Azoarcus sp. CIB: one gene and its partner. Each later gene encodes a partner of the first gene's protein in a complex. Links are inferred from orthologs where the notes say so. Each region holds a gene or a part of one and is shown on either strand. Other genes may lie near its edges.

Region 1 (7,581 bases):
GCACGCGCTTGAACTCGGCCGGCACGCGCTTCGCTGCGGCGAACACCGGCTTCATGACGATGCCGGACTGATACACGAAGTCGGACAGGCTCGCCGCGTAAGCGGCCAGATCGTCGATCGGCTTGGTCGCGACGCCCGAGTCCATCGCGGCCTTCGCGACGGCCGGTGCGATCTTGACGATCAGGCGCGGATCGAAGGGCTTCGGGATGATGTACTCGGGGCCGAAACGCAGGTCGGCGCCGCCATAGGCCGATGCCACGATGTCGCTCTGCTCCGCCTGAGCCAGCTCGGCGATCGCGCGCACGCACGCGAGCTTCATCTCCTCGTTGATCGTCGTCGCGCCGACGTCGAGTGCGCCACGGAAGATGAACGGGAAGCACAGGACATTGTTCACCTGGTTGGCGTAGTCAGAACGCCCGGTCGCAATGATGCAGTCGGGGCGCGCCTTCTTCGCATCTTCCGGCAGGATTTCGGGGTTCGGGTTGGCCAGCGCGAAGATCAGCGGCGTGTCGGCCATCGAAGCGACCATCTCGGGCTTCAGCACGCCCGCGGTGGACAGGCCGAGGAACACGTCCGCGCCAACCATCACATCGGCCAAGGTGCGCGAGTCGGTCTTCTGTGCGTAACGGGCCTTGTTGGCCTCCATGTTGTCTTCACGCCCGACGTAGATCACGCCCTTGGAGTCGCAGACGTAGACGTTTTCGCGCTGGAGACCGAGCGCAACCATCAGGTCCAGGCAGGCGATTGCGGCGGCGCCGGCGCCGGAACACACGAGCTTGACCTTCGCGATGTCCTTGCCGATGACCTTCAGGCCGTTGATGAGGCCGGCTGTGGAGATGATCGCAGTACCGTGCTGGTCATCGTGGAAGACCGGGATCTTCATACGCTCGCGCAGCTTCTTCTCGATATAGAAGCACTCGGGCGCCTTGATGTCTTCGAGGTTGATGCCACCGAGCGTGGGCTCGAGTGCGGCGATGATCTCGATGAGCTTATCGGGGTCGTTCTCGGCCAGTTCGATGTCGAACACATCGATACCGGCGAATTTCTTGAACAGGCAGCCCTTACCTTCCATGACCGGCTTCGAGGCGAGCGGACCGATGTTGCCCAGACCGAGCACCGCTGTGCCGTTGGTGACGACCGCAACGAGGTTGCCGCGCGAGGTGTATTCGCGCGCGTTCGCCGGATCCTCGACGATCGCGTCGCACGCCGCGGCGACGCCGGGCGAGTAAGCCAGCGCCAAATCGCGCTGGTTCGTGAGGCTCTTGGTCGGAACGACCGAAATCTTGCCGCGCGTCGGCGAACGGTGATATTCGAGTGCCGCTGCGATGAAATCCTGATCCATTGTTCCCCCTCTCCGGGTCGGTGAGATGTGTTGTTCCTGAGGTGTCTTTCCTGCGCGGCGATAAACCTACGCCCGTCCGGGCGTTTCGCCAATTGCGATCATCCGCAGCTGTCCGGCATATTCCGTCCTGGGCTCCCGGAGCCGGGAGCAATCGCACAGATCGGACGGCGGAGCTCTCGCGCGGGAGCGGCATCAACGCCGCACCGGCACCACGCTCGGCGAGGCGCAAGTGTAGCGCAGGTCCATGGGCTTGGGCAGTGGCCCTGTACGGGTAAACCCGATGACCCCCGCAACGTGGACAAATGGCCTGCCATGCCCCCGGAAACCGTATCCCGGCCGACATTTTTTGGCACAATCTCACCCGACTCGATAAGGGAATCCAAGATGCGACGCGTGGTGTTCAATCAGAAAGGCGGTGTCGGCAAGTCGACCATTACCTGCAACCTGGCGGCGATCAGTGCCCACCAGGGCAAACGCACGCTGGTGGTGGACCTCGACCCGCAGGGGAATTCGACCCAGTACGTGCTCGGCATTTCCGGGGAAAACCTCGAGACCACGCTCGCCGACTTCTTCGATCAGACACTGAATTTCAAGCTCAACCCGAAGAAGATCAAAGAATTCATCGTCGCGAGCCCCTTCCCCAACCTCGACGTGATGCCGTCGCATCCGGGCCTCGAAGACCTCCAGGGCAAGCTCGAGTCGCGCTACAAGATCTACAAGCTGCGCGACGCACTCGCCGAGCTTGCCGATGACTACGACGTCGTCTACATCGACACCCCACCCGCGCTGAACTTCTACACCCGCTCCGCGCTGATTGCTGCGGACAGCTGCCTGATCCCCTTCGACTGCGACGAGTTCTCGCGGCGCGCGCTGTATGCGCTCCTCGAGAACGTGCAGGAGATCCGGGCCGACCACAACCGCGACCTGTCGGTGGAAGGCATCGTCGTTAACCAGTTCCAGGCTCGCGCCGGCCTGCCGCAGAAGGTCGTACAAGAGCTGATCGACGAAGGCTTGCCGGTGCTGGCTCCCTACCTCTCGGCATCGGTGAAGATCAAGGAGTCGCACGAGCAGTCGCGCCCGATGATCCATCTCGACCCAAAGCACAAGCTCGCGCAGGAATACGTCGCGCTCCACGACCGGCTCGCGCGCACCTACGGGGCCTGAGCCCGGCACGACCCGGCGCCCCGCGTCGCGGCGGGGCGCTACCCATCACATCAGGCGGGACTGAGCTTCGCCACGGCCAGCATCAGCCACTTGATGCCGGCCGAGCCAAAATTGATCTGCACCCGCGCATCGGCGCCACTACCCTCGGCCGCAACGATCACCCCCTGGCCGAACTTCGCATGGGTCACCAGCTGGCCGACCCGCAGGCCACCCAGATCCTGGCTTCGCGGCGACGCCTGCACCGACTTGGACACGAATCCCGAGCGCGCGGGCTCGACGCGCATCCCCGCACCACTGCGCGCGCCCATGCTGCGCGGGCTGGGCGGCGAAAGCCATTTCACCAGCCCTTCGGGAATTTCCTCGAGGAAGCGCGAGCGCAGGTTGTAGCGCGTCTGGCCGTGCAGCATGCGGCTCTGCGCAAAACTCAGGTACAGCCGCTCGCGCGCCCGCGTTACCGCGACATACATCAGGCGCCGCTCCTCCTCCAGCCCCTCGTTCTCGAGCGCACTGTTTTCGTGCGGGAACAAACCTTCCTCGAGCCCCGTGAGGAAGACCACGTCGAACTCCAGCCCCTTCGACGAATGCACGGTCATCAACTGCACGGCATCGCTGCCGGCGTCGGCCTGATGCTCGCCCGCCTCGAGCGACGCGTGGGCGAGAAAATCGGCCAGCAGCGCATGCGGCTGCGCGAGCGCCTCGGCATCCGCGCCCGACTCGCCGAGGAAGTTCGCCGCCGCGTTGATGACTTCGTCGAGGTTCTCCAGCCGCTCCTGCCCTTCCTTCTCGCTGCGATAGAAATCACGCAGGCCGCTGGCGTCAAGCACATGGTCCACGAGTTCGGGAAGCGGCAGACGTGACGTGTCGCGGCGCAGATCCTCGACAAGGCGCACAAACTGCGCCAGCACCGTCCCCGGCTTGCCCGAAAGGTGCGGCACCGTCGAGTACAGGCTCGCGTTCCAGGTACGCGCAGCGTCCTGCAGCGCTTCGAGGGAACGCGCACCGATGCCCCGCGTCGGAAAATTCACGACGCGGCTGAACGCCGTGTCGTCGTCGGGATTGGCGATCAGGCGCAGGTAGGCCAGCGCATGCTTGATCTCCTGACGCTCGAAGAAGCGCAGACCGCCATAGACGCGATACGCGATGCCCGCCGAAAACAGCTGGTGTTCGAGCACGCGCGACTGCGCATTCGAACGATAGAGCAGCGCGACGTCCGACCGACTCATGCCGTCGCGCACCAGCGACTGGATCTCTTCGACGATCCAGCGCGCCTCGTCCATGTCCGCATAGGCCTCGAACACGCGGATCGGTTCGCCCGCACCGCGTTCGGTCCACAGGTTCTTGCCCAGCCGGGCAGTGTTGTGGCGGATGATCGCGTTCGCCGCGTCGAGGATGTTGCCGTGCGAGCGGTAGTTCTGTTCCAGCCGGATCACGTTGGCGACGCGGAACTCGCGCTCGAAGTCGCGCATGTTGCCGACTTCCGCGCCGCGGAAGCGGTAGATCGACTGATCGTCGTCACCCACGCAGAACAACGTGGCGCCGCCTTCACGCCCGTCGTCGGCGAGCAGCTTCAGCCAGCGGTACTGCAGGCGGTTCGTGTCCTGGAACTCGTCGACCAGGATGTGACGGAATCGACGCTGGTAGTGACGACGGATCGGTTCATTGCGCTCCAGCAACTCGTACGTGCGCAGCAGCAACTCCGCAAAATCCACAACAGACTCGCGTTGGCATTGCGCCTCATACTCCGCGAAAAGCTCCACCCGGCGTCGGGTGTAATCGTCCCAGGCTTCGACGGCATGCGGACGCAGACCGGCTTCTTTCTGGGCATTGATGAAATGTTGCAGTTCGCGCGGCGGAAACTTCTCGTCATCGACGTTGAGCGCCTTCAGCAGACGCTTGATCGCGGCGAGTTGGTCGCCGGAATCGAGGATCTGGAACAACTGCGGCAAACCGGCGTCACGGTGGTGCGCACGCAGCAGGCGGTTGCACAGCCCGTGAAAGGTGCCGATCCACATTCCGCGTGCGGAATGGCCGAAGGACAGCGGCAGCATCGCCGACAGGCGGCCCAGCAGCTCCTTCGCCGCCTTGTTGGTGAAGGTCACCGCGAGAACGCCTTGCGGATCGGCCTGCCCGGTCTGCACCAGCCACGCGATGCGGGTCGTGAGGACGCGGGTCTTGCCCGAACCTGCACCGGCAAGGATCAGCGCATGCTGAGGCGGAAGGGTGACGGCTTGGAGTTGTTCGGGATTGAGATTGGCGAGCAGATCGGACATGCGGGCTTCCTGTTCAGGCCGCGATTCTAACCGGGAGCGGCACCTTGTTTCTTCCCGGATCGTCGCCCCCGGACCAGGACGAGGCCCAAAAACCGATTCAGTTGAACCTGGAAACCGTTGTGGCAATGCAACATACAGTTGAAAACGTATAACGATCGGCGTACTTTTGAATTGTGCAGAGCAGCAATTCGTTGAGAAATATCAAGGAATCGCGCCGCCGAAACGAAGAAAATTGCAACCAATTTCGATGCTGCATCGCACTAACCGCGCCCTACACGGCCGGCTCAAGAGGCCGATCCGCGCGACGCAAGAACTGGCCGACGATGGCCATCAGGAGAACCCGACCATGAAAACCCCGAAACTACTGCCCTGGTATGCCCGCAAGGCCGGCGTAACCATCGAGCGCGCCACGATGCTCTGGCACCAGGCCGTGCGCGAGGCGACCGCGGCCACGGAGTGGGTGGGCAATTCCGAATACTGGGGCGAAGCGATGAGCGCCTTCCAGCGCCTGCTCGAAAGCGAGCGCGCCACCTTCTGCGCCCCGCGCGTGACGCCGATCGTGCGTTGCCAGAACCGCATCTGGCGCCTGCCGCTGACGGCGATGGAAGACATGGTCTCCGTCTTCTCAGCCAACTGGCAGCGCCAGGCCGGCGCCCCGCGCAAGGCCGCCTGAAATCCGAACCTCCGCGGCCCACGCCGCGACACCGTCTTCCTCCCTCTCCTTCAAAGGAGATTAAGCATCCGGCTCCCTCCGGATGCTTTTTTTTGTCCGCCCACAGCCCTCCCGGACGTGGCAAGCAGAGACGCCGCACGAGGCTCAACGGCTTCGCGGTATACTCGCGCGTTTTCCACGTCTCGACTCTCGCCCGCAAATGCAGGACAAATACACCCCCGCCACGGTCGAATCCGCCGCCCAGCAGCACTGGGAATCCGCCCAGGCCTTCCGCGTCACCGAAGACGCGGGCAAGCCCAAGTACTACTGCCTGAGCATGTTCCCCTACCCGTCGGGCAAGCTGCACATGGGCCACGTGCGCAACTACACGATCGGCGACGTGCTCGCGCGCTACCACCGCATGCGCGGCTACAACGTCCTGCAACCGATGGGCTGGGACGCCTTCGGCATGCCGGCCGAGAACGCCGCGATCCAGAACAACGTGCCGCCGGCAAAGTGGACCTACGCGAACATCGACTACATGAAGGCGCAGCTCAAGCGTCTCGGTTTCGCGATCGACTGGTCCCGCGAACTCGCCACCTGCAAACCCGACTACTACCGCTGGGAACAGTGGCTGTTCACGCGCTTGTACAAGAAGGGCCTGATCTACAAGAAGCTCGGCACCGTGAACTGGGATCCGGTCGACGAGACCGTGCTCGCCAACGAGCAGGTCATCGACGGCAAGGGCTGGCGCAGCGGCGCCGTCGTCGAAAAGCGCGAAATCCCCATGTATTACATGAAGATCACCGCTTACGCGGATGAACTTCTCGACGCGCTCGACGCCCTGCCCGGCTGGCCCGAGCAGGTCAAGCTGATGCAGAAGAACTGGATCGGCCGTTCCGAAGGCGTCGAAGTGCATTTCCCCTACGACCTGTCGACGATCGGCAAATCCGGCGTCCTGAAGGTGTTCACCACCCGCGCCGACACGCTCATGGGTGCGACTTACGTCGCCGTTGCGGCCGAGCACCCACTTGCGCTGCAGGCGGCGGCGAACAACCCGGAACTCGCCGCATTCATCGACGAATGCCGCCACGGCGGCGTCGCCGAGGCCGACCTCGCGACGATGGAGAAGAAGGGCATGCCGACCGGCCTGCGCGTCGTCCATCCGATCTCCGGCGAGTTCATGGACGTCTGGGTCGCGAACTACGTGCTGATGGGGTACGGCGAAGGCGCGGTCATGGCCGTTCCGGCGCACGACGAGCGCGACTTCGCGTTTGCGATGAAATACCACCTGCCGATCCGGATGGTCGTGGGCTCCACGCGCGATGCCTATCTCGACACCACCGCGCCGTGGCAGGACGCCTACAGCGAGCACGGCCGTCTCGTGAATTCCGGAAAGTACGATGGCCTGCACTTCCAGGATGCCGTCGACGCGATTTCCGCCGATCTTGCGGAAAAGGGCCTCGGCGCCAAGCGCACGCAGTATCGCCTGCGCGACTGGGGCATCTCGCGCCAGCGCTACTGGGGCTGCCCGATCCCGATGATCAACTGCGACGACTGCGGCAATGTGCCAGTACCGGACGAGCAACTGCCGGTGGTGCTGCCTGAAAATGTCGAAGTTACCGGCCGCGGCTCACCGCTCGCGAAAATGCCTGAGTTCTACCAGTGCAGCTGCCCGCAGTGCGGCAAGCCCGCTCGCCGCGAGACCGACACGATGGACACCTTCGTCGAGTCCTCGTGGTACTTCCTGCGCTATGCCTCGCCCGACAACGACAAAGCGATGGTCGACGGACGCGTGAACTACTGGGCGCCGGTCGACCAGTACATCGGCGGCATCGAGCACGCGATCCTGCACCTGCTCTACTCGCGCTTCTTCACCCGCGCGATGCGCGACGAAGGCTTGGTGAACGTCTCCGAGCCCTTCACGAACCTGCTCACTCAAGGCATGGTCGTCGCCGAGACCTACTATCGCGACGCCGACGGCGGCAAGAAACAGTGGATCAACCCCGCCGACGTCCAGATCGAACGTGACGACAAGGGCCGCATCGCCGTGGCGAAACTCGCCGCCGACGGCCAGCCGGTCGTCATCGGCGGCACCGAGAAGATGTCGAAGTCGAAGAACAACGGCGTCGATCCGCAAGCCCTGGTCGATC
Region 2 (6,047 bases), 450 kb from region 1 along the record:
CAAGAGCAATATCTACAAAGCCGTCATCACGCGCATCGAGCCCAGTCTCGAAGCGGCGTTCGTTGATTACGGCTCGGAGCGGCATGGTTTTCTGCCGTTCAAGGAAATATCCCGCTCCTACTTCGCGCCCGGCGTCGATGCTGGCAAGGCGCGCATTCAGGACGCGCTCAAGGAAGGCCAGGAACTCATCGTCCAGGTCGAGAAGGACGAGCGCGGCAACAAGGGCGCGGCCCTGACCACCTACATCTCGCTGGCGGGACGCTACCTGGTCCTGATGCCGAACAACCCCCGTGGGGGTGGCGTTTCGCGGCGCGTCGAGGGTGACGAGCGCAGCGAACTGCGTGAAGTCATGGATCAGCTCGAAGTCCCCCCCGGCATGAGCCTGATCGCGCGCACCGCGGCGATCGGCCGCAACGCCGAGGAACTGCAGTGGGACCTCAACTACCTGCTGCAGTTGTGGCGCGCGATCGACGGTGCCGCGCAGTCGCAGTCTGGCGCGTTCCTGATCTACCAGGAAGGCAGCCTCGTGATTCGCGCAATCCGCGACTACTTCCAGCCGGACATCGGCGAGATCCTGATCGACACCGATGACGTGTACGAGCAGGCCCTCCAGTTCATGGCCCATGTGATGCCGGCCAACGTCAATCGCGTGAAGCGGTACAACGACGATGTGCCGCTGTTCTCGCGCTTTCAGATCGAGCATCAGATCGAGTCCGCCTACTCGCGCCAGGTGAGCCTGCCCAGCGGCGGCGCGGTCGTGATCGACCATACCGAAGCCCTCGTCTCCATCGACGTAAACTCCGGCCGCTCGACCAAGGGCGCGGATATCGAGGAAACGGCCTTCCGCACCAACCTCGAGGCGGCCGAAGAAATTGCACGCCAGCTCCGTCTGCGAGACCTCGGCGGCCTGATCGTCATCGACTTCATCGACATGGAGTCGCAGAAGAATCAGCGCGAGGTCGAGAACCGCCTGCGTGACGCGCTGCGCCACGACCGCGCGCGCGTCCAGACCGGCAAGATCAGCCGCTTCGGCCTGCTTGAGCTTTCGCGCCAACGCCTGCGCCCCGCGCTGGCGGAAACGAGCTACATCCCCTGCCCGCGCTGCAACGGCACCGGCCACATCCGCAGCACGGAATCGTCCGCGCTGCACATCCTGCGCATCCTCGAAGAGGAAGCGATGAAGGAAAACACCGGCGCAGTGCATCTGCAGGTGCCGGTGGATGTCGCAACCTTCCTCCTCAACGAGAAGCGTTCGGACATTGCACACATCGAGTACCGGCACAAGATCCAGCTGATCATCATTCCCAACCGCCACCTCGAGACGCCGCACCACGAGATCATCCGCCTGCGCCACGACCAGCTGAATCTGGAAGAACTGGCACTCGCCAGCTACCAGATGGTCGGCAAGCCCGCAGAAGTCGACCTGCGCCTGCCGACGAAGGACGACAAGAAGCCGGCCCGCGCCGAAGCCGTAGTGAAGGGCATCGCCCCTGCGCAGCCCGCGCCGGTGGTGGAGCCTAAGCCCGAGCCTGCTGCCGCTCCGGCTGCCGAGCCTGGCCTGTTTGCGCGCCTCTTTGCGTGGCTGCGCGGCGAGAAGACGACCCCGGCTCCGCAACCCGCGGAAGAAGCACAGTCGAAGCGCGAGGCGCGTCCCCGCGGCGAACGCGGGGAGAATCGCCGCGGCGGCAACAACCGCAACCGCCGTGAAGGCCAGCGCGCCGAACGTGAGGAACCTTCGCAGCCCACCCGCAGCAACGGCAGAGGCGAACAACGGCAAGAGCGCCAGGAGCGTACCGAACGGGCCGAGCGTCCCGAACGGGCGGAACGCCAGGAACGCGCCGAACGCGCAGAGCGTCCCGAAGCTGCGGAGCGCAGCGAAGGCCGCCGGCAGCGCGGACCGCGCCAGCCCAAGCCTGTCGAGGCCGTCGAAAACGCAGCCGAACAACAAGTCGTAGAGGCCGTCGCAGTAACCGGCGTGACCGAAACGGCCGCACCGACGGGCGAGGAAGGCACGCCGGAGAAGCGCCGCCGCCGCAGCCGCGGTCGCCGGGACCGTCGCCCAGGCGAAGACCAGGGAATTGCGGCCGCAGCGGGAGTCGGCAGTGAGACCCTCGAAGAGGCAATGGCAGGCGAAACCGCACAGGCGGAGCCGGCCCCGCGAGCGGTCGAGGCGACAACAGCCGCAACCGCCGAACCTTCCCGCGAGGTGATCACTGTCGCCGAAACCGAGGCGCCGCTGCCTGTCGTCGCCAGCACAGCGGAAGCGGTGCCTGCCGAGGTCGAAGAAGCGCCCATGCCTGTTCGTGCAATCGCAGCGGCAGCACCCGCCGAGGCGGTAGCCGATGCCGCACCGACCGTCGAGGAAATAGCGACAATCGAAGCGGCGCCGACGGCACAAACCGAAGAGGCGCCAGCCGAAGTCGTCGCACCGGCAGAGGAAGCCGCTGTGGCGCCCGCGGCGGCGCTTGCCGAAGCCGTGCAACCGACTCCAGTGGAAGCCGAGGCAGCCCCCCTAGTCGTCGAGCAGGCCGCCACGGCCGAGGCGCAGGAAATCGCGCACGCGCCGTCCGCACCGATCGATCTCGGCAGCTCGCTGGCGGAGAGTGGCCTCGTGATGATCGAAACGAGCAGCGAAAAGGTCCAGGCCTTCACCGAGTCCCATGCCGATGAGGCACCTGCCCGTCCGCTTGGCCGGCGTCCGCGGCCTTCGCTCGTGATCACCGACGAGCCGCTGCAGCAGGTTGAAACCCAAAAACCGCACTGATCAGCAGCGACAAGCGGAAAGGAAGGGGCGCCCACCGGGCGCCCCTTTTTCATTTCAGGCGGTCACACGAGGATCGTTCAGCGCGACGACCTCAGCACGTCGACGAGCCCCCCGATCGCATCTTCACAGTAGTCGAGTACCAGATCGAACCCGCGCTCGCCGCCGTAATAGGGATCGGGCACTTCGTCAGCCTTGAAGCGGCGTGCGTAGCTCATGAAGAGCCTGACCTTGCCGCGATGCTCGTCGGGACAGTTTCGCTTCATGATCTCAAGGTGCCCGGTGTCCATCGCGAGCAACAGGTCGAAGGCCTCGAAGTCCGCCGGTTCGAGTTTTCGCGCCCGCAACATCGAAAGATCGTAGCCGCGCTTCTTGGCCGCCTTGCGCGTGCGCGGATCGGGCGCCTCACCGACGTGATAGCCGTGCGTCCCGGCCGATTCGACCTCGATCACCCCGTCGAGCCCCGCCGCGCGGATGGCATGCCGCGCCACACCTTCGGCAGTAGGGGATCTGCAGATGTTGCCGGTACATACGAACAGGATTTTCGTCACGACGTCACCTCTCAGGCCTCCCCATGCTGGTCCGCGCCGAACGCGCGCTGGCGCAGCCTGAACAATTCGTCCCGGGCTGCTGCAGCCTTTTCGAATTCGAGGTTGCGGGCATGTTCCTGCATTTCCTTCTCGAGTTTCCGGATCGCCTTCGCGACGGACTTCTCGTCCATCGCGAAATATTCGGCCCGCGCCTCCTGCGCTACATTCGCATTGCGCTCGTCGCTGCTCGAGTAGACGCCGTCGATGATGTCCTTGATGCGCTTGGTCACCGACTTCGGGACGATACCGTGTTCGGCGTTGAACGCGAGCTGCTTTGCCCGACGTCGCTCGGTCTCGTCCATCGCGGCGCGCATCGAGCGCGTCACCACGTCCGCGTATAGGATCGCGCGGCCGTGGATATGCCGTGCGGCCCGCCCGATCGTCTGGATCAGCGAGCGCTCGGAACGCAGGAAACCTTCCTTGTCCGCGTCCAGAATCGCCACAAGAGACACCTCGGGAATATCCAGACCTTCGCGCAGCAGGTTGATGCCCACCAGCACATCGAACTCCCCGAGACGCAGATCGCGGATAATCTCGACACGCTCGACCGTGTCGATGTCGGAATGCAGGTAACGCACGCGAATGCCGTTTTCGGCAAGATAATCGGTGAGGTCCTCCGCCATCCGCTTCGTCAGCGTCGTTACCAGCACGCGCTCACCCACGGCAATACGGCGCTTGGCCTGGGACAGCAGGTCGTCGACCTGAGTGCTTGCGGACCTGACCTCCACCGCGGGGTCGATCAGCCCCGTGGGGCGGACGACCTGCTCGACGACTTGCGCCTGGTGCGTCGCCTCGTAATTCGCAGGCGTCGCGGACACGAAGATCGTCTGCGGCATCAGGCGCTCGAATTCCTCGAACTTCAGCGGCCGGTTGTCGAGTGCCGACGGCATACGGAATCCGTATTCGACGAGGTTCTCCTTACGCGAACGGTCACCCTTGTACATGCCGCCCACCTGCGGAATCGCCACGTGCGACTCATCGACGAACAGCAACGCGTCCGGCGGCAGATAGTCGATCAGCGTCGGCGGCGGCTCGCCTGGGCCGCGCCCCGACAAATGGCGCGAGTAGTTCTCGATGCCCTTGCAGAACCCCATCTCGTTGAGCATCTCCAGATCGAAGCGCGTGCGCTGCTCGATGCGCTGAGCTTCCACCAGCTTACCCGCGCGCTGAAAATCACTGACTCGATCGCGCAGCTCATCCTTGATCGCCTCGATCGCCTGCAGCACCGTCGCGCGCGGAGTAACGTAGTGGCTGGACGGGTAAACGGTAAAGCGGACGAGCTTCTGCTTCAGGTGCCCGGTAAGGGGGTCGAACAACGTCAGATGCTCGATCTCGTCGTCGAACATCTCGATCCGCACCGCATACTCGGCATTCTCCGCCGGAAACACGTCGATCACGTCGCCGCGCACACGGAAGGTCCCGCGCCGGAAGTCGATGTCGGAGCGGGTGTACTGCATCGCCACGAGTCGCTGCACGAGGTCGCGATGGGCAATGCGCTCGCCCTCACGCAGATGCAGGATCATCGCATGGTAATCGACCGGGTCGCCGATACCGTAGATGCACGACACCGTCGCGACGATCACCACGTCGCGCCGCTCCATCAGGCTCTTCGTTGCCGACAGGCGCATCTGCTCGATGTGCTCGTTGATGCTTGAATCCTTCTCGATGAAGAGATCGCGCGACGGAACATAGGCTTCCGGCTGGTAGTAGTCGTAGTACGAGACAAAATATTCGACGGCGTTCTCGGGAAAGAACTCCCGGAATTCGGCGTACAACTGCGCGGCTAGCGTCTTGTTCGGCGCCAGCACCAGGGCGGGTCGGCCGCAGCGCGCAATGACGTTCGCCATCGTGTAGGTCTTGCCCGAGCCGGTCACGCCGAGCAGGGTCTGGAACATCAGGCCGTCGGACACCCCCTCGGTCAGCAGATCGATCGCTGCCGGCTGGTCGCCCGCGGGCGCAAAAGGCTGATGGAGTCTGAACGGACTCCCTTCGAAAGTCACCACCGGAACACTGTCCGTCGAACTCGTCATGCTAGAATTTCCGGCTGTTTCAAGCGCTTGCCCGTTTGTTGCGATAGACGAAACAGAGTCGGGCAAATGCGCATTATTTCGCAAAACTCGGCTCAAGGCACGGCAGGATGGACCGTCACCAACGCGACAGGTTCAGTCCCCCGACGCCCCCCGCCCAACCTGGAGTTGTTTAATGCCCGCTTCGATCTTCGCCGCCGTCGAGATGGCACCCCGTGACCCGATCCTCGGACTGAACGAGGCCTTCATCGCCGACGGGCGCACTGAGAAGGTGAACCTCGGCGTCGGCGTCTACTATGACGACAACGGCAAGATTCCGCTGCTCGCAGCTGTGAAGACGGCCGAGAAGTCGCGTCTCGAAGCGATGCCGCCGCGCGGCTACCAGCCGATCGAAGGCCCCGCGGCATACAACACCGCCGTGCAGAACCTGCTCTTCGGCAAGGATTCGGCCCTCATCGCCAACGGCCAGGTCGTCACCGTCCAGGCATTGGGCGGCACGGGCGCGCTGAAGGTCGGCGCCGACTACCTCAAGCGCCTGGTCCCCGGCGCAACCGTCTACATCTCGGATCCCAGCTGGGAAAACCACCGCGCGCTGTTCGAGTCCGCCGGCTTCCCGGTCGAGAACTATCCGTACTACGAGCCAAGCACCCGCGGCGTGAACTTCGCCGG

The links.
Region 2: the proteins of AzCIB_RS16035 (region 1) and uvrB are in contact, whole or in part, in a crystal structure (PDB 7EGT), measured with the Thermus thermophilus proteins. The link is inferred for Azoarcus sp. CIB from one-to-one orthologs. Residues at the interface, in WP_096412145.1 of Thermus thermophilus: His654, Arg656, Phe657, Gln666, Asp668, Glu669, Lys680, Arg681, Leu682, Ser683, Lys685, Tyr686, Ala687; in WP_096411307.1 of Thermus thermophilus: Glu23, Leu25, Arg26, Asp27, Gly28, Glu29, Arg30, Phe31, Arg55, Glu326, Asp327, Phe328, Glu379, Ser382, Gln383, His398, Gly400, Arg401.

What each region holds. Positions count from the first base shown.
Region 1 is NZ_CP011072.1:3,599,444-3,607,024, forward strand. What follows is about bases 2,167-5,095. They hold AzCIB_RS16035 (UvrD-helicase domain-containing protein), read right to left. Parts: upstream 4,777-5,095; coding sequence 2,557-4,776; downstream 2,167-2,556. Other genes in these bases: AzCIB_RS16030 (ParA family protein), read left to right, coding at 2,167-2,506. Outside these bases: AzCIB_RS16025 (NADP-dependent malic enzyme), read right to left, coding at 1-1,342; more of AzCIB_RS16030, read left to right, coding at 1,727-2,166; AzCIB_RS16040 (hypothetical protein), read left to right, coding at 5,123-5,449; leuS (leucine--tRNA ligase), read left to right, coding at 5,649-7,581. UniProt on the Escherichia coli protein: A helicase with DNA-dependent ATPase activity. Unwinds DNA duplexes with 3'-5' polarity. Translocates on single-stranded DNA with 3'-5' polarity. Initiates unwinding more efficiently from a nicked substrate than double-stranded DNA.
Region 2 is NZ_CP011072.1:3,146,327-3,152,373, forward strand. Bases 2,853-5,783 are described here. They hold uvrB (excinuclease ABC subunit UvrB), read right to left. Parts: upstream 5,382-5,783; coding sequence 3,324-5,381; downstream 2,853-3,323. Other genes in these bases: AzCIB_RS13935 (low molecular weight protein-tyrosine-phosphatase), read right to left, coding at 2,853-3,312; AzCIB_RS13945 (amino acid aminotransferase), read left to right, coding at 5,554-5,783. Outside these bases: AzCIB_RS13930 (Rne/Rng family ribonuclease), read left to right, coding at 1-2,764; more of AzCIB_RS13935, read right to left, coding at 2,842-2,852; more of AzCIB_RS13945, read left to right, coding at 5,784-6,047. UniProt on the Escherichia coli protein: The UvrABC repair system catalyzes the recognition and processing of DNA lesions. A damage recognition complex composed of 2 UvrA and 2 UvrB subunits scans DNA for abnormalities.